3 regions of the Tumebacillus sp. BK434 genome follow, and region 3 is predicted to be linked to each of the others. Evidence: riboswitches for the same ligand, from Rfam matches in the RefSeq annotation. Region 3 holds a riboswitch; each other region holds the start of a gene.

Region 1 (4,710 bases), on a different contig from region 3:
CAGCAGCTGGTCGGCCACCGATTCGGGCGACAGCGCGACCAGGTGCAAGACCGGTCCGATCAGCACACCGATCAGCAAAAACACCGCCACATCGGGCACGCGCAGCAGTTTGGCGATCCGTCCGCCGAACATGCCGGCCAGCAGGACGATCACGACCAGGCTGAGCAGCTCGCGCACCGTCTCCATCGTAGGTGAATCCATCCCGAACCCTTCTTCCGAAACTGTTGTTACTCTTTACTGTGCCAAAAAAGGCACCCTGACAAACGTTTGCGCGCGAGTTCAGGGTGCCTGTTTCTATTGTACAAAAATTGTATAAAAGAATCTACCAAATTATGAATCGACCGCTAGTTCAGCCCGTCCAGCGCCTGCGCCAGATCGGCGATCAGATCTTCCGCGTCCTCCAAGCCGACCGACAGCCGCAGCAGACCTTCGGTGATGCCGCGCTTGTGGCGCTCCGCTTGCGGCATGCCGGAGTGCGACATCGTCGCCGGGTAGGACAGGATGCTCTCCACCCCGCCAAGCGACACGGCGACCAATGGCAGCTGCACACGCTTCATCAGCGCTTTCGCCCGCGCTTCGCTTCCCGCATCGAACGACAGCACCGCGCCGAAGCGGTCCGACTGGCTTTTGTGCACCTCATGCCCTTTGTGGCCCGAGAGCCCCGGGTAGAAGACTTTGGCGATGTCGTCACGCTCCGCCAGCCAGGCGGCGACGCGTTCCGCTCCGTCACAGGAGGCGTCCATGCGCACTTTCAGCGTTTTGATGCCGCGCTGGAGCAGGAAGCAGTCCTGCGGGCCCAAGACGGCGCCAAAGGAGTTTTGCAGCTGTGCGAGGCGGTGGCCGAGGACGGTGTCTTTCGTTACCGCCAGCCCCGCGACGAGGTCAGAGTGGCCGCCAAGGAATTTCGTGGCGCTGTGCACGACGATGTCGATGCCGAGGTCGAGCGGCCGCTGCAGGTATGGCGTCTGGAACGTGTTGTCGACGATGGTCAGCAGCCCGTGCTCTTTGGCGATCTGCGCCGCCCCGGCGAGATCGGTGATCTGCAAGAGCGGGTTGGACGGCGTCTCCAAGAGCAAGCCTTTCGTGTTCGGGCGAATCGCCGCGCGAATGTTGTCCAGATCGGTCACATCGACAAACGTGGTCTCGATGCCCAGCCGGTTCAGCACGGTGGTCAGCACGCGGAACGTCCCGCCGTAGATGTCATCGGTGGCGATCAGATGGTCGCCCGCCGAGAACAGCAGAAGCGCCGTGGAGATCGCCGCCATCCCCGAAGCGAACGCAAAGCCGCGCGTGCCTCCTTCCAGCGCCGCCATCGTCCGCTCCAGCGCATCGCGCGTCGGGTTGCCGGAGCGTGCATATTCGTAGCGCGGCGGATGGTCGGCGTCTTCCTGATGGAATGTCGAGACCTGATAGATCGGGACCGCCGAGGCGCCGGTCGTCTTGTCGATCTCGTTCCCTGTGTGCAACAGCTGTGTGGCAAACGTCAGCTCTTTGTTTCCGCTCATCTTACACCAAGCTCCCTTTCGCTTCGGCCCATTCCCGCTCGCACGCTGCAAACGCCTGGGCCAGATCTTCAATCAAGTCTTCGTAATGTTCGATCCCGACCGACAGTCGCAAGAGCGAGCTCGTCACGCCCAGTTCGTTGCGCACGTCTTCCGGCACATCGAAATGCGTCTGCCGCGCCGGATAGGTGATCAGAGACTCCACCCCGCCCAGCGATTCGGCGAACGCGATCAGGTTGAGATGGCGCAGGAGCGGTTCGACCAGCTCTTCACTCACCACTTCAAAGGAAAGCATCCCGCCGTATCCGTCAGCCTGCCCGATGTGCACGTCGCGACCGGCGTGGTTTTCCAATCCCGGGAAATACACCGTCTTCACCAGCGGATGCCCGGCCAGCCATTTGGCGAGCACCATCGCATTTTCCTGATGGCGATCCATCCGCAAGGCCAGCGTTTTCATCCCTCTCATCAACAGCCAGGCATCCTGCGGGCCCAAGGTCGCCCCGATCGAATTCTGCAAAAAGTAGATCCGTTCCGCCACTTCCTCCTCACGGGCCACAGCGAGTCCGGCCAGCACGTCGTTATGGCCGCCGAGATACTTGGTCGCGCTGTGCACGACGATGTCGGCGCCGAGCACGAGCGGCCGCTGCAGGTACGGCGTCATGAACGTATTGTCGACGATCGTCAGCAGCCCTTGTTCCCGGGCCCATCCGATGACGCCTTTCAAATCGGTGATCCGCATCGTCGGGTTGGTCGGCGTTTCGATAAAGATCGCCTTGGTGTTCGCTTGCACCTCCGCGGTCACCGCCTGCAGGTCGCGCGTATCGACAAACGTCGTCGTGATGCCTTGGCGCGGCAGGATCTGCTCCAACAGACGATAGGTGCCGCCGTACAGGTCATGTGAGACCAGCAGGTGGTCTCCTTGCCCGAACAGCCCGAGGACGACGGCGATTGCCGCCATGCCCGACCCGTACGCGAAGCCGCGCACGCCGCCTTCCAGCTTGGCGATCGCGTCTTCCAGCGTCTGGCGGGTCGGATTTTTCGTGCGAGTGTAGTCAAAGCCGGTGCTTTCCCCCAGCCGCGGGTGACGGTACGTGGTGGACAAATAGATGGGCGTGGAGATCGCGCCCGTTTTTTCTTCTCGGATGTTGCCAATCTGAGCCAAACAGGTATCGGGATGCACTTGTAAATTCCTCCTCAGTTTGAAAAACTGATGCAAAAAAGACCTCTCTCGGAATCGAGAAAGGCCTTTGGAATCTACAAAGAGCGCTTTCTCTCATCTCTCAGGCTGCAACGCGCAACCTGTTGGAATTGGCACCGTGCACATGAATCGTGTCGGTTGCCGTGGCATCATCGGGCCAGTCCCTCCGCCTACTCTTGATAAGAGAACTATATTTGCATGTTGTTGTTTGATTCCTAATTTAACGTCTCATCGGGAACGCTGTCAAGCATAATTTTGACAGACATACGCCCTTTTTCGCTACGGCAAACTACTCCTGATGCAACCTGCAAGCAGGAGAAAGGACTGACACCATGGCCGCAAAACAACCGAAATCGAAGATTCATCTGCTGCCTTTGTTCGCCTTGGCGACCGTACCGCTGATCATGGTGCTTGGCAATTCGATGCTGATTCCGATTCTGCCGCAGATGCAGGAAGAGATCGGCATTTCGAAGTTCCAGGCGTCTCTGGTCATCACGCTGTTCTCCGTTCCGGCAGGCATCATCATTCCGCTGGCAGGCTTTCTGTCCGACCACTTCAACCGCAAAGTCGTCATCGTCCCCTCCCTGCTGCTCTACGGCGCAGGCGGTGTGGTCGCCGGTGTGGCCGCGTGGCTGATGGACAGCCCGTACGGGGTGATCATGACCGGACGCGTGCTGCAAGGCTTGGGTGCGGCCGGTACAGCGCCGATCGCGATGGCGCTGGCCGGCGACATCTGGAGCGGCGCGTCCCGGTCCAAAGCGCTCGGCATCATCGAAGCCTCGAACGGCCTCGGCAAAGTGCTGTCGCCGATCCTCGGCTCGCTGATCGCGCTCCTGTTCTGGTACGCGGCATTTTTCGCTTTCCCGATCATCTGCATCGCTGCCGCTGCACTGGTCTACTTTTTCGTCAAAGAGCCGAAGAAATCCGGGCAGAAGCAGTCGCTCAAGCAATATGTAAGCGCGCTGAAGAAAACGTTTAAAGCGCAGGGCAAATGGCTGCTCACCGCCTATCTGGCCGGGTCGGTCGCCTTGTTTATCCTGTTTGGCGTGCTGTTTTACATTTCTCAGATCTTGGAGGAGAAATACAAAGTCGCCGACCTCATGCGCGGCCTGATCCTTTCGCTGCCGCTGTTGGCGATGTGCTCGACGTCGCTGATCACCGGCGCGAAGATCAAGAAAAATATGAAGCTGATGAAAGTGCTGATCGTGGCCGGTCTCGGGATGATCGGCGCACCGCTCGCCATCGCAGCGTTTTTCGCCAACAATCCGTACGTCTCGCTCGGGCTGCTCGTCGTCTCCGGCGTCGGCACCGGTCTCGTGCTGCCTTGTCTGAACACGCTGATCACTTCCGCCGTGCAAAAAGAAGAGCGCGGAGCGGTCACCTCGCTGTACGGCAGCGTGCGCTTTCTCGGCGTCGCCGCCGGGCCGCCGATTTTTGGCGCCTTGATGAGCACGCCGAAGCTGATGTTTCTGATCATGGCCGGGCTGGCTGCCTTCTGCGGCGTGCTCGCCTACTTTCTGATCCAGCCCGGCAAAGGCGGTGGCGGCACCAATCCTGAACGGTATCAAAAGATCGAACATGAACGCAAACTCCTGACTCGCATGAAAGCACGGGCGTAACCACACGCCAGTTTCTTATTTTTGTGCTATTATTAAAATGTTACAAATTAAAATCAGGAGGTGCTTTCATGAAGAAAGTTGTTGGTATTGTTTTGCTTGTTGCACTTACTTTCGGTTTTGGTGGTTCCGCTAATTCCGTCGATGATGACGGTTGCTACTGGCAAGGCGATTACCGTGTATGCCTCTAGCCGATGTGCAGAGACCGCTTCTGCGGTCTCTTTTTTTTGCCTCCCGCTGCTCTTGCGCGCTTTGCCCTCTTTCTTCTCGCCGCTCATGATAGGCACAGACCCAATGTTAGGACAACGAAAATGCGACATCGGAAAAACCTTGAGATATCAAGGTTTGTACACTTCTCACCTTCCGAAATTCTTTTTCATACGCTACAGGAGCC
Region 2 (4,710 bases), 220 kb from region 3:
ATAACGGGCGTTCGTTTCGTATCCCGAAGCTTCTGCCTCCCATTTTACACCTGTCTTGATTTCCCCTTCAACGTTCAAAAGAAGCGTCGACAGCGGCTCAGCGACGATTTGCGAGCTATATTCGACCGTACGGTGCACTTGCTCTTCCGTAACTCCCCCTAACAGCCACGCATGGTGCAGGCCATCGGCTGCAACGGCCGTGCGGTAGTCGGCGACCAGACCGCCCGCCGACTCGACCGCGCGCTGCACAGCCAGAGCCAGCTCCTGTGCCTGCTCGGGACAGGAAGTCAGGGACAGAAAGTAGCAGCCGGTCTGCTCCGGGCGTTTCGCGGCTGCGGCCAGCGGGCGCTTCCAGCTCGGGCGGCGGATGGTGTCTCCTTGGGTGAGCAGGGCGGTCAGGTCTTCGATCACCGCGCTCGCCGTGGGAAGCTCGCCCGCCCCGCGGCCGATCAGGGTCAGGTCGCCGACGACATCGGCGCGCAAGGTGACAGCGTTGAACACATCGCCTACGCGGGCCAGCGGATGAGCGGACGGCAGCAAGCGCGGTTTGACCGACAATTGCACCGCCCCGTCCTGCTCTTGCACATGGCCGATCAGCTTGACCGCATAGCCCATCCGCTCGGCGAGCAGCAGGTCGTGACCGGAGATCGCCGAAATGCCCTGGCGGTCGATCGCCTCGACCTCGACACAGGCGTCGTAGGCGAGGTTGGTCAGGATCGCCAACTTGTAGGCGGCGTCATATCCTTCGACGTCGGAGGTCGGGTCGGCTTCCGCATAGCCGAGCGCCTGCGCTTCGGCCAGCACCTCGGGGAAGCTGCGCCCCGTCTTCGTCATCTCGGTCAGAATGTAGTTGCTCGTGCCGTTCAAGATGCCGGAGATCTCATGCACGCGGTTGGCAGTCAGGTAGCCTTGCAGCATATGAATGACCGGAATGCCTCCGGCGACGCTCGCTTCGAACAGCAAATGGACGCCGTTTTGCTCAGCCAATCGCAGCAGCTGTGCGCCGTGTTTGGCCATCAGCTCTTTGTTGGCGGTGATCACATGGCGCTTACTGGTCAAGGCGGCTTCGATGATCTCTTTGGCGGGATGGATGCCGCCGATCACTTCAATATAAATGTCGATCTGCTCATCGCCGAGCAGCTCCTGCGGCTCCAAACACAGCACCTTGTCATCGATCACAAAGCCGCGCTCCTTCTCACGGTCGCGGACGAGGACGTTGACCACTTCCACGGCACAGCCGGTGCGCTCGAGGATCGTCACTCTGTTTTTCAGCAAAGTCTTATACACCCCGCCGCCTACCGTGCCCAGTCCCAGCAAACCTACTTTTACCTGTTTTTTCATGTCAATTCCCTCCCGTTTCCGCCAAGAATTCTTCGATCAGCGCGCTCAACTGCTCGCCTTCCACCAAAAAGGCGTCGTGTCCGTACTCCGAGTACAGCTCGCGATAGGTGACGTTTTTGCCCAGTCTGGCCAGGCGTCTCGCCCAAGACCTCTGCTCCTGCGGCGGATAGAGGTGGTCGGTGTCGATCCCGACCCACAGCACATCCGCTTCGATCCGCTTCAGCGCTTCGATCTCTCCGCCCCGCCCGCGTCCGATGTCGTGCAGGTTCATCGCTTGGAGCAGGCAAAGGTAGGAGCTTGCATCAAAACGCCCGAGCAGCTTTTGCCCCATGTGTTCGAGATAGCTTTCGATCTGAAACACCGTCTCGCCAAGCGGCGCTTGCGGATGTTTCACCTCGCGCCCGAAGCGCGCTTCGAACAGGTCAAAGGAACGGTAGGTGATCATGCCAATCTTGCGGGCCAGGGCAAAGCCGGCCGGGCCGCCGATCAGGATCGCTTCACGCATGACGTGGTTGTAAGCGATCGCCAGCGCCGAGAGCTTTGCAGACGCCGCGATCGGGGCACAGCGGCGCACGAACTTCGGATCGCTGACCGCCCATTCGATCGCCTGCAACCCGCCCATCGAGCCGCCGAGCACCAACTGCAGGCAACGCACGCCGAGCTGCTCCAGCAAGCGCTTCTGCGCCGCGACCATGTCGCGGATGGTCACCGTCGGGAACGCCGGGCGCGTCTTGGGCCCGGTCGAGCCTGCACAGCCGCCGAGCACGTTCGAACAGACCACATAATACCGATTGATGTCCAAGACCTTCCCCGGTCCGATCAGCGGCGCCCACCACTGGTCGGCCTGCGCATCTCCGGTCAAGGCGTGGCAGACGAGAATCGCATTGTCGCCGCGTTCGTTAAGCGTACCGTACGCCGCATACGCGATCTCCACATCGGGCAGCACCGCCCCGCTTTCCAATTCCACTGCGCCAATCTGCAGCACGCTCATCGTCCCGCTTCCTCCTTTGTTTCACCGATCCATGTGCCCGCTCCGGCATGGAACGAGGAGCGCACCGTGACCGGCACCCGATTCGCTTTCGCCGTCTCCACCGCCCGGGGATGGAGCACCACCGCGCCGCCGGTCGCCAGCTCCAGCATCTCTTCATAGCTCAGGCGATCGATCATGCGGGCGGTCGGCACGACGTTAGGATCGGCGGTGTAGACCCCATCCACATCGGTGCAGATCTCACACAGCTCCGCCTTCAAGGCGGCCGCCAGCGCCACCGCAGAAGTGTCCGAACCGCCGCGCCCGAGCGTCGTCGGGTCGCCGGCCGGGTTCACGCCTTGAAATCCGGTCACGATCACCACCCGGCCGGCCTGCAGCTCCGCCCGGATGCGGAGCGGGTCGATGCTCAGAATCTGCGCCTCCCCGTGCAAGTCTTCGGTGCGAATCCCCGCCATCGCACCGTTCAGGGACACGCTGGGCACGCCGAGCGCTTGCAAGGCCAAGGCGAGCAAGGCTGCCGAGACCTGCTCCCCGGTCACCAGCAGCATGTCGAGCTCGCGGCGACAAGGCTGATCGGTCAATTGCCCGGCCAGCCCGAGGAGTTGATCTGTCGTATGTCCCATCGCCGAGACCACAACGACCGCTTCATAGCCGTTGCGCACCGTCTCCTGCACGCGACAGGCTGCCTGCCGGATCTGCTCCGGCCCGGCAAGCGAGGTGCCACCAAATTTCTGTACGATCAATGCCACGCTGTGTTCACTCCGTTTCCTGTCACAGGGGCAAAACAAAAACCCCCGCTTCAAATTGAAGAGGGGGTTCCATTTATCGGACTCCGCACCTCTTATCTGTCAGACTCTAAAAGTCTGCTGGATTTAGCACCTCTTCGCTTGTGTCGGTACACAAACGAGGTTGCCGGGCTTCACAGGGCCAGTCCCTCCGCCGCTCTCGATAAGAGTTGATCTATTGAGTTGTCAAACAAGATTTTCTATATCTTACTATGCCAAAAAACGGCTGTCAATTCCTCTTTTACTCATTCCCGCTCAAGCCGGACACGATGGCCGTCTCGGCGCTGTCCAGACCGAACGTCGAGTGCAGCACCTGCACCGCTTCATGGGCGTGCGCTCTGTCGATGACGCAAGAGACTTTGATCTCCGACGTTGAGACCATCTTGATCCCGATACCCGCTTCCGCCAACGCGCCAAACATCTGCGCGGCAACGCCCGGATTGGAGATCATGCCGGCACCGACGATCGACACTTTCGCCAGATCTTCTTCCATTTCCAAACCGGCCCCGCCAAATTCAGGCAGCAGGCTCTCCAGCACCGGAACGGCCGTGTCCAAGTCGCCGTGCTCGATGGTGAAGGAGATGTCAGACACCCCTTCATGCGCCACCGACGTGACGATGATGTCGACGTTGACCGACGCTTCCGCCAGCGCGCGGAAGATTTGATGCAAGTTGCCGATGCGGCTCTTCACGCCGACGAGCGACACCTTGACCACGTTCATATCGTGGGCGATGCCACGCACGATCATTCCCTGTTCCATCTGAGCTTCCTCCTCGACCAGCGTCCCGGTGTTTTTGTTAAAGCTGGAGCGCACCATCAGCGCCACGTGATATTGTTTCGCAAACTCCACCGCCCGCGGATGCAGCACCCCGGCGCCGAGGTTGGCGAGTTCAAGCATTTCGTCATAGGAGATGCGGTCGAGCTTCTTCGCCGCCTTCACCACGCGCGGATCGGTCGTGTATACGCCGTCGACGTCGGTGTAGATCTCGCAGAGGTCGGCGCCGATCGCAGCGGCCAGCGCCACCGCCGTCGTATCCGATCCGCCGCGGCCAAGCGTCGTGATGTTGCCAAGCTCGCTCATCCCTTGGAATCCGGCAACGATCACCACCTGCCCCGCCTCCAGTTCACGGTGAATCCGCGCCGGGTCGATGCCGGTGATGCGCGCCTTGCCGTGCACCGCTTCGGTGCTGATGCCGGCCATGCCTCCGGTCAGCGAGACGCTTTGCAGTCCGAGCGTCTGCACCGCCATCGCCAGAAGAGCGATCGAGATCTGCTCGCCGGTGGTGAGCAGCATATCCATCTCGCGAGCCGACGGATTCCCGGTCAGCTGTGCGGCCAATCCAATCAGATCGTCGGTGGTGTCTCCCATCGCCGAAACGACGACCACCACTCGGTTGCCGGCTTGTGCAGTCTCCGCCACCCGGCTCGCCACGCGCTTGATGCGCTCCGGGTTGGCGACCGAAGAGCCGCCATATTTTTGTACGATCAACGCCACTGTTTCTCCACTCCCATTCTTGAATTTTCGGGAACTTCAGTCTCACAGGACGGAGAGTCACGCAAATAAAAACAGCCAGTAGAAGGATGTCCTTCTATGGC
Region 3 (4,710 bases):
CTCGTTTAAGTTGAACAGGCGGCCGACCTCTTCCATTCCGGTCATCAGCGGGCCGTTGATGATCTCCAGTGGCGGGTACTGGGCCAGCGCCGCATCAAGATCGGGGATCAGACCTTCTTTGCTGCCTTCCACCACATAGTTGGCGAGGCGCTCTTCCAAAGTCATGTTGGAGACGGCGACCGTGTTCGTCACTTTCTTCTCGCGGTAAAAGGCGGTGAACGCGGCCAGTTTTTCATCGTCGATGTGGAAGAGCAGGCTTTCTGCCAACTGACGCTCTTCCTCCGGGATCGACGCATAGCGCTCCAGCTTCTCGGAGTTGACGATGGCATAATCCAGTCCTGCCTTGGTGCAGTGGTACAGGAAGACGGCGTTCAAAACTTCGCGCCCCGCACCGGGCAGGCCGAAGGAGACGTTGGAGATGCCGAGGATGGTCTGGCACTCCGGCAACGCTTCTTTGATCAGGCGGATGCCCTCGATCGTCTCGGGAGCGGAGCCGATATACTGCTCATCTCCGGTGCCGCAAGGGAAGACCAGCGGATCGAAGATCAGGTCCTGCGGATGGAGGCCGTATTTGCCGACCAGCAGGTCGTAGGAACGCTTGGCGACTTCCAGTTTGCGCTCGCGAGTCACCGCCATGCCTTGCTCGTCGATGGTGCCGACGACGACGGCAGCGCCGTATTTTTTGATCAGGGGCACGACTTCTGCAAATTTCTGTTCGCCGTCTTCCAGGTTGATCGAGTTCAGAATCGCTTTGCCCTGCGAGTATTTCAGCGCGAGGTCAAACACGGTCGGGTCGGTCGAGTCGATCATCAGCGGTGTTTTGACTTTTTTGGTGACGAAGTTGAGGAAGGCGGTCATGTCCTGATGCTCGTCGCGGTCCGGGTCCTGCAGACAGACGTCGATCACCTGGGCGCCTTTTTTGACTTGGGCGCGGGCGACCTCCGACGCTTCTTCGTATTTGCCTTCGACGATCAGGTTGCGGAACTTGCGGGAACCGAGCACGTTGGTGCGCTCGCCGACGATCAGCGGGCGGTTGTCCGGCTCGATGAACACCGCTTCGATGCCGGAGACGGCCGGCGCATGGTGCTCTTTTTTCAGACGGGGCGCCACATCATGCAGCGCTTCATGGATCGCGCGGATGTGGTCGGGCGTGGTGCCGCAACAGCCGCCGGCGACGTTCAGCCAACCCTGCTCCGCGAAGCCGCGCAGCTTTTTCGCCAAGCCCTGCGGCGTTTCGTGGTAGTGGCCGTCCTCGTCGGGCAGCCCGGCGTTCGGGTAGCAGGAGACTCCGCACTGCGCCAGTTCGGACAAGGAGCGCAGATGGTCGCGCATGAACTCCGGGCCGGTCGCGCAGTTCAGGCCGATCGAGATCGGCTGTAGGTGCTCAAGCGACACGTAAAACGATTCGATGTTCTGCCCGGCTAAGGTCGTGCCCATCGGCTCGATCGTGCCGGAGATCATCACCGGAATCTCTTGCTGCAGGTCTTGGAAGGCTTGGCGGATGCCGATGCTCGCCGCTTTCACGTTCAAGGTGTCTTGGATCGTCTCCAGCAGCAGCACGTCAGCGCCGGCCTGTACGAGGGCGCGGGCCTGGACATAGTAGGTTTCGACCAGTTCGTCAAACGTCACCCCGCCGGTGACGGACAGCGACTTGGTGGTCGGTCCGATCGCGCCGGCGACGTAGCGCGGCCAGTCCGGCGTGGAGTAGCGATCGGCCGCAGCGCGGGCCAGACGCACGGCGGCGAAGTTGATCTCTTCCGTCTTGTGGGCGAGGTCATATTCGGCCAGCACGAGCGCGGTCGCGCCAAAGGTGTTGGTCTCGATGATGTCGGCGCCGGCTGCGAGGTACGCTTCGTGAATCTTCTGAATCACGTCCGGGCGGGTCAGCACGAGGTTCTCGTTGCATCCGTCCAGCTCTTCGCCGCCAAAGTCGGCAGGGGTGAGATTCTCTTGCTGCAGCATCGTCCCCATCGCTCCGTCGAGGATGAGAATTTTGCGGGTCAGTTGGGTCTGTATCGGCACACGGGTCATTGGAATTGACAGCCTCCTTGTGGTCTGCATACAAAAAACCCTCTTCTCGGGCGGTCCAAGAAGAGGGTGAGCGTTCACGTGAATACGGTTCCTCTCTTATCTGCCAAAGCGTATTGCTTTGCTGGAATTAGCACCTGTACACGGTTGCCGAGGCTTCGCAGGGCCAGTTCCCTCCGCCTCTCTGGATAAGAGTTCAAGTCATTCTGTTGTTGGACTGATACTATCACCTTTGAAACGTATGTGTCAATGGATTGTTTGATGTTCGTCCGCATAGAGATGAGAACAGGGAAAGGAGGAAGCTGGATGGCGATGAAGATACGCGGCGCGAAGAAGCCGGTCAATTGGCGCTTGATCTTCTTTGCCTTGCTCGTCCTGTTCGTGTTTGCCATCGCCCAGTCGGTGTATTATGTGGAGAGCAGTCTGCGCCCGACGTTTATCAAAGTGGCGGAGGAGAAGACGCGGCACATCGCGACCGAAGCGATCAACGGTTCGATTGCGGAGCGGATCTCGAGTGAGGCGGACTACAGCAAACTGATCGATCTGAAAACGAGTTCTGCCGGAAAGGTGACGGCCGGCTATTTTAACATGGTCGAAGCGGCCCGCATACAAAATGATGTGACGAAAAGCATCGAAGGCGTTTTACAAAGCCTGCAGGAGAAAAAGATGTACATCCCGCTCGGGCAGGCGGCCGGTTCATCCCTGTTGTCCCAGCTCGGCCCGGACATCCCGGTCGAGATCCAGCCGGTCGGGAACGTGATGTCTGACATCGGCTGGGAATCGCAGGAGCGGGGCATCAACCAGGTGATCCACACGCTGTACCTCGAGATCACGGTGCACACCTCGGTCATCGTGCCGTTCACGACCAAGCCGTCCGAAGTGAAGACGAAAGTGCCGATCGCCTACGTCTTCCTCGTCGGCGACGTGCCGCAGATGGTGTTTAACGCCAAAGGCGAGACGGTCGGACAGACGACATCGAGCAGCCAGATCCCGATGCCGTCGATCCAGTTGCCCAATCTCAATGACAACAAGGATGAAAAAAGCGACGCCGCTTCTGAATCGTCCGCTGCCGGAGCGGAGGAATAGCAGAGCCCGACCAGCGCTGCCAAACGAAAGACGCTGCGAGACATGTAAGGCGCGGAAGAAGATGGTAAGATAGTGGGAGAGGCAGGGACGGATCGTTTCGTGGCTGACCCTTTGAGAAGCAGGAGGACAGAGCAATGGATCAGGCTAACATCATCGCAGCAGCTGAGCAATTTGTGAAGGACGAACTGGGCGGGGACAGCTCGGGGCATGATTACTGGCACATCTACCGCGTGTGGCAGACGGCGAAGAAAATCGGGGTGGAAGAAGGCGCAGACCTGCTGGTCGTCGAGCTGGCGGCGTTGCTGCATGACATCGCCGACGAGAAGCTCGTCGCAAGCGAAGCGGAAGGACTGGCGAAAGTGCGCAGCTGGCTGGTGGAACAGGGCGTGGCAGAAGCCACGGTCGAGCACGTGATGGAGATCATCTCGACGATGTCGTTCAAAGGCGGCGGCAAGACCGGCATGCGCACGCTGGAAGGCGCCGTCGTGCAGGACGCCGACCGCCTCGATGCGATCGGCGCGGTCGGGATCGCCCGCGTGTTCGCCTATTCGGGAGCAAAAGGGCAGCTGTCGCACGACCCGCACCTTCCGCCGCGCACCGACATGACGGCCGAGGAGTATCGCAAAGGCAAGTCGACGGCGATCAACCATTTCTATGAAAAGCTGCTCAAGCTGAAAGACTTGATGAACACCGCGTACGGCAAGCAGATGGCGGAAGGGCGCCATGCTGTGATGGAAGCGTTTTTGGAACAATTTTACGCGGAGTGGGAAGGCAAAAAGTGAGCAAGGACGCGCACTCTGAATAGTGTAGGAGTGAGAGATGTAACAGAGGTCACAGATATACCTTCCCACCTCCCCTATACTAAGGGTAAAATAATAACAATGTGCAGCGCATCGCATGAGCGGAAAATCTTCCGCCTATACTAGATGCGTATGCACTCAACTCAATTTGGAAGAACGAATGGAGGCTACTCACAATGGAAGATCTTCGCGCACGCGTTCAAGAAGCACTTGACAAAATTCGCCCGGGCCTGCAAGCTGACGGCGGCGACGCAGAACTGGTAGAAGTAGACGGCGATACTGGCATCGCACAAATCCGCATGACCGGCGCTTGCGGCGGCTGCCCGATGTCCACGATGACCCTGAAAATGGGTATCGAGCGCACCATCCGCGCATCCGTTCCGGAAATTCGCGAAGTTGTAGCAGTTTAATTTTCTAACGTACGGAGGTACTAACCATGGCAACTGACGCAATCTTGACCATTACCGACGCGAACTTTGACGATGCCGTCAAAAACTCCGAAACCCCGATCCTGGTTGACTTCTGGGCGACCTGGTGCGGCCCGTGCCGCATGCTCGCTCCGGTCCTCGAAGATGTGGCGGGCGAAACGGCCGGCAAGCTGACCATCGGCAAGCTGAACATCGACGAAAACCAAGCGACCACGCAAAAATTCGGCGTGATGTCCATCCCGACCATGCTCGTCTTCAAAGGCGGCGAGGTCGTGAAGACTGTCGTGGGCTACAAGTCCAAGAAAGACCTGATGGACGAACTGGCTGGCGTACTGTAAGTCGAACCTGCAGAAAGGCACCGCGATGGC

The links. Region 3 has a riboswitch for S-adenosylmethionine ahead of metH (methionine synthase). Riboswitches for the same ligand answer to the same signal wherever they lie in the genome.
Region 1: linked by a shared signal. The riboswitch ahead of EV586_RS03040 (trans-sulfuration enzyme family protein) and the one ahead of metH (methionine synthase) in region 3 are both predicted to bind S-adenosylmethionine.
Region 2: linked by a shared signal. The riboswitch ahead of EV586_RS13360 (aspartate kinase) and the one ahead of metH (methionine synthase) in region 3 are both predicted to bind S-adenosylmethionine.

Annotation. Positions count from the first base shown of each region.
Region 1 is NZ_SLXS01000001.1:927,671-932,380, forward strand. It holds gene EV586_RS03030 (cation:proton antiporter) at 1-201, opposite strand, end outside; gene EV586_RS03035 (trans-sulfuration enzyme family protein) at 345-1,505, opposite strand; gene EV586_RS03040 (trans-sulfuration enzyme family protein) at 1,507-2,682, opposite strand; SAM riboswitch class I at 2,773-2,886, opposite strand; gene EV586_RS03045 (MFS transporter) at 3,033-4,319, shown strand.
Region 2 is NZ_SLXS01000004.1:432,271-436,980, reverse strand. It holds gene EV586_RS13370 (homoserine dehydrogenase) at 1-1,341, opposite strand, end outside; gene metX (homoserine O-acetyltransferase MetX) at 1,343-2,332, opposite strand; gene EV586_RS13360 (aspartate kinase) at 2,329-3,078, opposite strand; SAM riboswitch class I at 3,168-3,284, opposite strand; gene EV586_RS13355 (aspartate kinase) at 3,356-4,609, opposite strand.
Region 3 is NZ_SLXS01000004.1:216,511-221,220, forward strand. It holds gene metH (methionine synthase) at 1-2,031, opposite strand, end outside; SAM riboswitch class I at 2,125-2,223, opposite strand; gene yunB (sporulation protein YunB) at 2,335-3,114, shown strand; gene EV586_RS12400 (HD domain-containing protein) at 3,249-3,896, shown strand; gene EV586_RS12405 (NifU family protein) at 4,091-4,324, shown strand; gene trxA (thioredoxin) at 4,351-4,680, shown strand.